One region of the Fructilactobacillus ixorae genome, then DNA from elsewhere that is predicted to be linked to it. Evidence: a T-box and tRNA genes for the amino acid it is inferred to sense, from the RefSeq annotation. Region 1 holds a T-box; the other holds one or more tRNA genes.
What was found. The T-box of region 1 lies ahead of M8332_RS02530 (valine--tRNA ligase). A T-box ahead of a tRNA ligase gene usually reads a tRNA of that ligase, here a tRNA-Val.
Positions count from the first base shown of each region.

Region 2: it has a tRNA-Val gene. The T-box ahead of M8332_RS02530 (valine--tRNA ligase) is inferred to sense a tRNA for this amino acid. The anticodon was not compared.

Region 1 is NZ_CP097478.1:533,585-536,967, reverse strand. It holds gene M8332_RS02530 (valine--tRNA ligase) at 1-2,018, opposite strand, end outside; T-box leader at 2,073-2,276, opposite strand; gene tpx (thiol peroxidase) at 2,335-2,829, opposite strand; gene thiI (tRNA uracil 4-sulfurtransferase ThiI) at 2,863-3,383, opposite strand, start outside.
Region 2 is NZ_CP097478.1:943,385-946,767, reverse strand. It holds rRNA gene M8332_RS04725 (23S ribosomal RNA) at 1-1,448, shown strand, start outside; rRNA gene rrf (5S ribosomal RNA) at 1,518-1,634, shown strand; tRNA gene M8332_RS04715 (tRNA-Val) at 1,641-1,713, shown strand; tRNA gene M8332_RS04710 (tRNA-Lys) at 1,718-1,790, shown strand; tRNA gene M8332_RS04705 (tRNA-Thr) at 1,813-1,885, shown strand; tRNA gene M8332_RS04700 (tRNA-Gly) at 1,890-1,961, shown strand; tRNA gene M8332_RS04695 (tRNA-Leu) at 1,976-2,061, shown strand; tRNA gene M8332_RS04690 (tRNA-Arg) at 2,067-2,140, shown strand; tRNA gene M8332_RS04685 (tRNA-Pro) at 2,146-2,219, shown strand; tRNA gene M8332_RS04680 (tRNA-Met) at 2,264-2,337, shown strand; tRNA gene M8332_RS04675 (tRNA-Ile) at 2,347-2,421, shown strand; tRNA gene M8332_RS04670 (tRNA-Ser) at 2,481-2,570, shown strand; tRNA gene M8332_RS04665 (tRNA-Met) at 2,581-2,654, shown strand; tRNA gene M8332_RS04660 (tRNA-Asp) at 2,659-2,733, shown strand; tRNA gene M8332_RS04655 (tRNA-Phe) at 2,742-2,814, shown strand; tRNA gene M8332_RS04650 (tRNA-Gly) at 2,841-2,911, shown strand; tRNA gene M8332_RS04645 (tRNA-Ile) at 2,920-2,994, shown strand; tRNA gene M8332_RS04640 (tRNA-Ser) at 2,998-3,085, shown strand; tRNA gene M8332_RS04635 (tRNA-Glu) at 3,094-3,165, shown strand; tRNA gene M8332_RS04630 (tRNA-Met) at 3,179-3,252, shown strand; tRNA gene M8332_RS04625 (tRNA-Asp) at 3,257-3,331, shown strand; gene M8332_RS04620 (hypothetical protein) at 3,368-3,383, opposite strand, start outside.

The sequences.
Region 1 (3,383 bases):
TGCTCGTCATCTCCCGTGAGCGTTTCCTTACTCATCTCGATGTACCAATCACAAAAATCATTCCAAATAAAATCGTACAGGGCGCGGTTCGCCTCTCCAAAGTTATACTTATCGTAGTTTTCTCGCACGTGTGCCACCGTACGGTTCAGCCGTGCCAAGATCCACCGGTCCGCCAGATTCCATTCGGAAGCGGATGGGAGGGTCGGCTTGGTCATCTCACCTAGGTTCATAATCACGTATCGACTGGCGTTCCAAATTTTATTCACAAATTTCCACGAGCCGTCCATCTTATCGTAACTGAACCGTTCGTCCTGTCCGGGAGTCGTTCCCGTTGATAGAGACCACCGGAGGGCATCCGCCCCGTACTGGTCAATCACATCCATGGGATCAATTCCGTTTCCGAGGGACTTACTCATTTTCCGACCCTGTTCATCCCGAATAAGGCCGTGCAACAGCACGTCCTTGAACGGCCGCCGGGCCGTAAAGTGGAGACTCAAGAAAATCATCCGGGAAATCCAGAAGAACACCAAGTCATACCCCGTGACCATCGTTGATGTCGGGAAGTACCGTTTAAAATCGGGAGCATCAGTATCCGGCCAGCCCATCGTCGTAAAGGGCCATAATCCAGACGAGAACCAGGTATCCAACACATCCGGATCCTGAACCCAGTTTTCCGGATCCTTCGGGGCTGTTTCACCAACATACATTTCCCCGGTTTCTTTGTGATACCAAGCAGGAATCCGATGTCCCCACCACAACTGCCGCGAAATTACCCAATCGTGGACGTCTTCCATCCACCGACTAAAGGTCTTTTCAAAGCGTTCAGGTACGAAGTTAACGGCATCATCAGTCTGTTGGTTTTTCAACGCGGCTTCTGCCAGGGGCTTCATTTTAACAAACCACTGGGTTGAAAGCCGGGATTCCACCTGCACTCCAGTCCGTTCGGAGTGGCCAACCGAGTGCACGATTGGTTCTACCCGCAACATTGCTCCTTCAGCTTCCAAGTCCTTGGCAATCGCTTCACGCGCAACAAACCGGTCCATTCCCTCGTATTTGCCAGCGTTTTCGTTGAGCGAGGCATCCTCATTCATCGTGTTAATTTCGGCTAAATCGTGGCGCTTTCCAACTTTAAAGTCATTGGGATCGTGAGCCGGCGTGATTTTAACCATTCCCGTCCCAAACTCCGGATCAACGTAATGATCAGCAATAATGTGAATTTCTCGGTTAACTAATGGGACGATTACCGTTTTACCTACGAGCTCCTGGTACCGCTCATCACTTGGATTAACGGCGACCGCTACGTCCCCAAACATGGTTTCTGGCCGCGTGGTGGCGATTTCAATGTAGTCCTTGCCATTAAAGGTCGTGTCCCCAGTAAATTGGTACTTAACGTGGTAAAACGCGCCCTGATCATCTTGGTGTTCAACCTCAATGTCTGACAAAGCCGTTCGCGCTTGGGGATCCCAGTTAATGATGTATTTAGCCCGATAAATCAGTCCTTGATTGTAGAGGTCTACGAACACCTTGCGTACGGCCTTTGAAACCCCGTCATCGAGGGTAAAAGTTTCGCGATCGTAATCAAGTGAGAGGCCGAGCTTCGCCCATTGTTCGTGAATCGTAGCAGCAAACTTATCCTTCCACTCCCAAACCTGTTGGATGAACCGTTCACGACCAAGGTCATAGCGAGAAATCCCTTTCTCCCGTAACATGGCCTCCACTTTAGCTTGAGTGGCAATCCCCGCATGATCCATGCCCGGCAGCCACAGGGTATCGTAGCCTTCCATCCGCTTTTGCCGGATTAACATATCCTGCAAGGTCGTATTCCACGCGTGCCCTAAATGGAGCTTACCCGTCACGTTTGGTGGGGGCAACACGATTGAATAGGGTTGGGCCTGTTGGTCACCACTGGGTTTAAAAACGCCCTCGTCAACCCATTTTTGGTACATCCCATGCTCTACGGCATGGGGATCAAATTTCGTTGACATCTCAGTTGTTGCTTCTGCTGTTTGCTTGTCCATGCAATCACCTCATTTATTGATCTTTCCGAGTTACAAAAAAAGCACCCGTCCCTACAATAGGACGAATGCTCGCGGTACCACCTAAATTGGATTATGATCTAATCCCAACTTAAACCAATAACGGTGGCACCCGTTGATACCAACCAAAGTTGCTATCCCTGCTCCCAAGCTACACAGTCTCCAGTCATTAAGAACTTCTCACTAGCGTTCTCTCCCTACAAATGACGACGCAGACTGCCTCTTGCTCACTGCATTTAGTATTCGTTCCATAATATACTTAACTTTCCCAAATTCGTCAACTACTTTTAAACGCAGCCTAGTACAGTTGTTGTAACGCGTTTACGGCAGCGGCATAATCCGGCTCGGAGGCAACCTGTGCTAACACTTCTTCGTAGGTAATCTGCCCTTCGGCATTTACCACAAACACCGCCCGCGCCAGGCGTTTAAAGCTGGGAATGTATAACCCGGTTGCCTTACCGAACGAGCCCGGTTCATCTGACAAAATCTCCAGGTTTTGCACGCCCTCAGCCGCACACCAATCGGTTTGTTCCGCGAGCCGATTGTTGGAGATCGTTACAAACCGGGCCTTTGGAAATTGATCTGCCTGCTGGTTAAATTTTTTGGTTTCTAGACTACAAACGTCCGTATTCAAATCTGGAACTGCACACAGCACCATAAGCTTGCCTAGTAAATCTGGTGCAGTAACTGGTTGGCCCTGATCATTAATCACCGTAAAATCGGGCAATAAATCCCCCACAGCGGGTGGGGTTCCTAATAACGATACCGTTTGCGCCATTAACTTCACTTGCATGGTTATTCCTCCTGGTTGTGTTCTCACTGACTTTTATAGTAGTTCAGCAAACACGTCTTCTTGGGCGTTGAGGTAGTCATCTCCAACGTTAATCTTGGTAACCTCAATCCCGGCCAGTGCCTCATTCATCAACCCATCGACGTCAATTAATTGCTCAAAGTTTCGGGTTTTTTCTAGATCGGGTTTGGTCTTTGGGGTGGGCGGCGTGAAAATCGTACAGCAATCTTCAAAGGGCATGATGGATAAATCATAAGTATCAATGTCTCTAGCAATTTTAATAATTTCCGTTTTATCCAGCGATAATAACGGGCGTAAAACTGGTAACGAAGTGACGTCGTTAATTACGCGCATGCTTTCCAACGTCTGTGAAGCTACTTGTCCCAGCGATTCTCCCGTAAAGACCCCGTTGCAGTGCCGGTCCAGCGTAATGGCAGCCGCCAACCGCAACATCATCCGACGCTGAATCGTCATCAGATACCCCTCGGGCACCTGTTCCTTCACGGTTTCTTGAACTTTGGTAAAGGGGACTTGGATAAAATCAATCGTGCCTCCAA
Region 2 (3,383 bases), 410 kb from region 1:
ACGCAGAAGGCTAGGTTTAGCATACGATTGGAAAGGTATGTTCAAATCGTAAGTCAGGTGAGGAGTGAAATGCTTCTGACCGGGTTGACAAGCGATGATGAGGATCGAAATTAAAGTAGAGAAGGAACCGATGTCACGCTGCCGAGAAAAGCTTCTAGTTAGTAATTAACTACCCGTACCGCAAACCGACACAGGTAGTCGAGGAGAGTATCCTCAGGTGAGCGAGAGAACTCTCGTTAAGGAACTCGGCAAAATGACCCCGTAACTTCGGAAGAAGGGGTGCTGACCGTCAGGTCAGCCGCAGTGAAGAGACTCAAACGACTGTTTATCAAAAACACAGGTTTATGCAAAATCGTAAGATGAAGTATATGGGCTGACGCCTGCCCGGTGCTGGAAGGTTAAGTGGAAAGGTTAGCTTCGGCGACGCCTCGAAATGAAGCCCCAGTAAACGGCGGCCGTAACTATAACGGTCCTAAGGTAGCGAAATTCCTTGTCGGGTAAGTTCCGACCCGCACGAAAGGCGTAACGATTTGAGTACTGTCTCAACGAGAGACTCGGTGAAATTAAGATACCTGTGAAGAAGCAGGTTACCCGCGACAGGACGGAAAGACCCCATGGAGCTTTACTGTAGCTTGATATTGGGTGTTTACATAGCTTGTACAGGATAGGTAGGAGCCATTGAAACCGGGACGCTAGTCTCGGTGGAGGCACCCGTGGGATACTACCCTGGCTATGTGAACACTCTAACCCTGAGCACTTAGCGTGCTCGGAGACAGTGTCTGGTTGGCAGTTTGACTGGGGCGGTCGCCTCCTAAATAGTAACGGAGGCGCTCAAAGGTTTGCTTAGAATGGTTGGAAATCATTCTGTAAGTGTAAAGGCAGAAGCAAGCTTGACTGCGAGACTGACTAGTCGAGCAGGGACGAAAGTCGGACTTAGTGATCCGGTGGTACCGTATGGAAGGGCCATCGCTCAACGGATAAAAGCTACCCTGGGGATAACAGGCTTATCTCCCCCAAGAGTTCACATCGACGGGGAGGTTTGGCACCTCGATGTCGGCTCATCGCATCCTGGGGCTGTAGTTGGTCCCAAGGGTTGGGCTGTTCGCCCATTAAAGCGGTACGCGAGCTGGGTTCAGAACGTCGTGAGACAGTTCGGTCCCTATCCGTCGCGGGCGCAGGAAATTTGCGAGGAGCTGTCCCTAGTACGAGAGGACCGGGATGGACATACCGCTGGTGTATCAGTTGCGCCGCCCGGCGCATTGCTGAGTAGCTATGTATGGATGAGATAAACGCTGAAAGCATCTAAGTGTGAAACTCGCCTCAAGATGAGATTTCCCATTCCTATATGGAAGTAAGACTCCTGAAAGATGATCAGGTCGATAGGTTAGAAGTGGAAGCGTAGTGATACGTGAAGCGGACTAATACTAATCAGTCGAGGACTTAACCAAAGAAGTGCAATGGTGACTCAGCAGGAAATAATATTAGCTAGTTTTGAGGGAACGAAGTTCACTCAGTCGTGTGGTGGCGATAGCCTAAAGGATACACCTGTTCCCATGCCGAACACAGTAGTTAAGCTTTAGCACGCCAAAAGTAGTTGGGGGATCGCCCCCTGCGAGGATAGGACGTTGCCACGCGGTTTTGGAAGATTAGCTCAGCTGGGAGAGCATCTGCCTTACAAGCAGGAGGTCACAGGTTCGATCCCTGTATCTTCCATATTGAGCCGTTAGCTCAGTCGGTAGAGCATCTGACTTTTAATCAGAGGGTCGGCAGTTCGAACCTGCCACGGCTCATTATTTTAATAGTTATGCATATGCCGACTTAGCTCAGTTGGCAGAGCACCTGTCTTGTAAACAGGGGGTCGGAGGTTCGAATCCTCTAGTCGGCATTATGCGGAAGTAGTTCAGTGGTAGAACGCCACCTTGCCATGGTGGAGGTCGCGGGTTCGAATCCCGTCTTCCGCTTTGTACCACCTTTTGCCGGGGTGGCGGAATTGGCAGACGCACAGGACTTAAAATCCTGCGGTCAGTAATGACCGTACCGGTTCGATCCCGGTCCTCGGCATTTATGCACCTATAGCGCAATTGGATAGAGTGTCTGACTACGAATCAGAAGGTTGCAGGTTCGACTCCTGCTAGGTGCATTTTTCGGGAAGTAGCTCAGCTTGGTAGAGCACCTGGTTTGGGACCAGGGGGTCGCAGGTTCGAATCCTGTCTTCCCGATTAGATATTTTAATATCTATTTTAGGTAATGATTACCTATCAATCGCGGTGTAGCTCAGCTGGCTAGAGCGTTCGGTTCATACCCGAGAGGTCGGGGGTTCGATTCCCTCCGCCGCGATTAGGTCTTGGATCTTTAGCTCAGTTGGTTTAGAGCAGACGGCTCATAACCGTCCGGTCGTAGGTTCGAGTCCTACAAGATCCATTGGTCAAGATTAACTTGACGGCCGTATTTTTCGTGTGTTATAATTGCTTTTGTTTGATGGAGGATTACCCAAGTCTGGCTGAAGGGAACGGTCTTGAAAACCGTCAGGCGAGTCAAATCGCGCGAGAGTTCGAATCTCTCATCCTCCTTTTTAATTATCGCGGGGTAGAGCAGTCTGGTAGCTCGTCGGGCTCATAACCCGGAGGTCGTTGGTTCAAATCCAGCCCCCGCAATTTTGGTCCGTTGGTCCAGTCGGTTTAAGACGCCTGCCTGTCACGCAGGAGATCACGAGTTCGAGTCTCGTACGGACCGCTTACCATGGCTCGGTAGCTCAGTTGGTAGAGCAACGGATTGAAGCTCCGTGTGTCGGCAGTTCGATTCTGTCCCGCGCCACTTGTTTCATTATTTTAATATGTTATGCGGGTGTAGTTTAGTGGTAAAACCATAGCCTTCCAAGCTATTGTCGCGAGTTCGATTCTCGTCACCCGCTTTTGTTTTGGGCCTATAGCTCAGCTGGTTTAGAGCGCACGCCTGATAAGCGTGAGGTCGGTGGTTCGAGTCCACTTAGGCCCATATGGAGAAGTACTCAAGTGGCTGAAGAGGCGCCCCTGCTAAGGGTGTAGGTCGCGTAAGCGGCGCGAGAGTTCGAATCTCTCCTTCTCCGTTTTTTATGACCCGTTGGTCAAGTGGTTAAGACACTGCCCTTTCACGGCAGTAACATGGGTTCGAATCCCGTACGGGTCATTTTTTTAATTATCGCGGGGTAGAGCAGTCTGGTAGCTCGTCGGGCTCATAACCCGGAGGTCGTTGGTTCAAATCCAGCCCCCGCAATTTTGGTCCGTTGGTCCAGTCGGTTTAAGACGCCTGCCTGTCACGCAGGAGATCACGAGTTCGAGTCTCGTACGGACCGTCCAAAAAGAGAGATGAATTACTTCATCTCTCTTTTTTATGCTTTTGGTTGA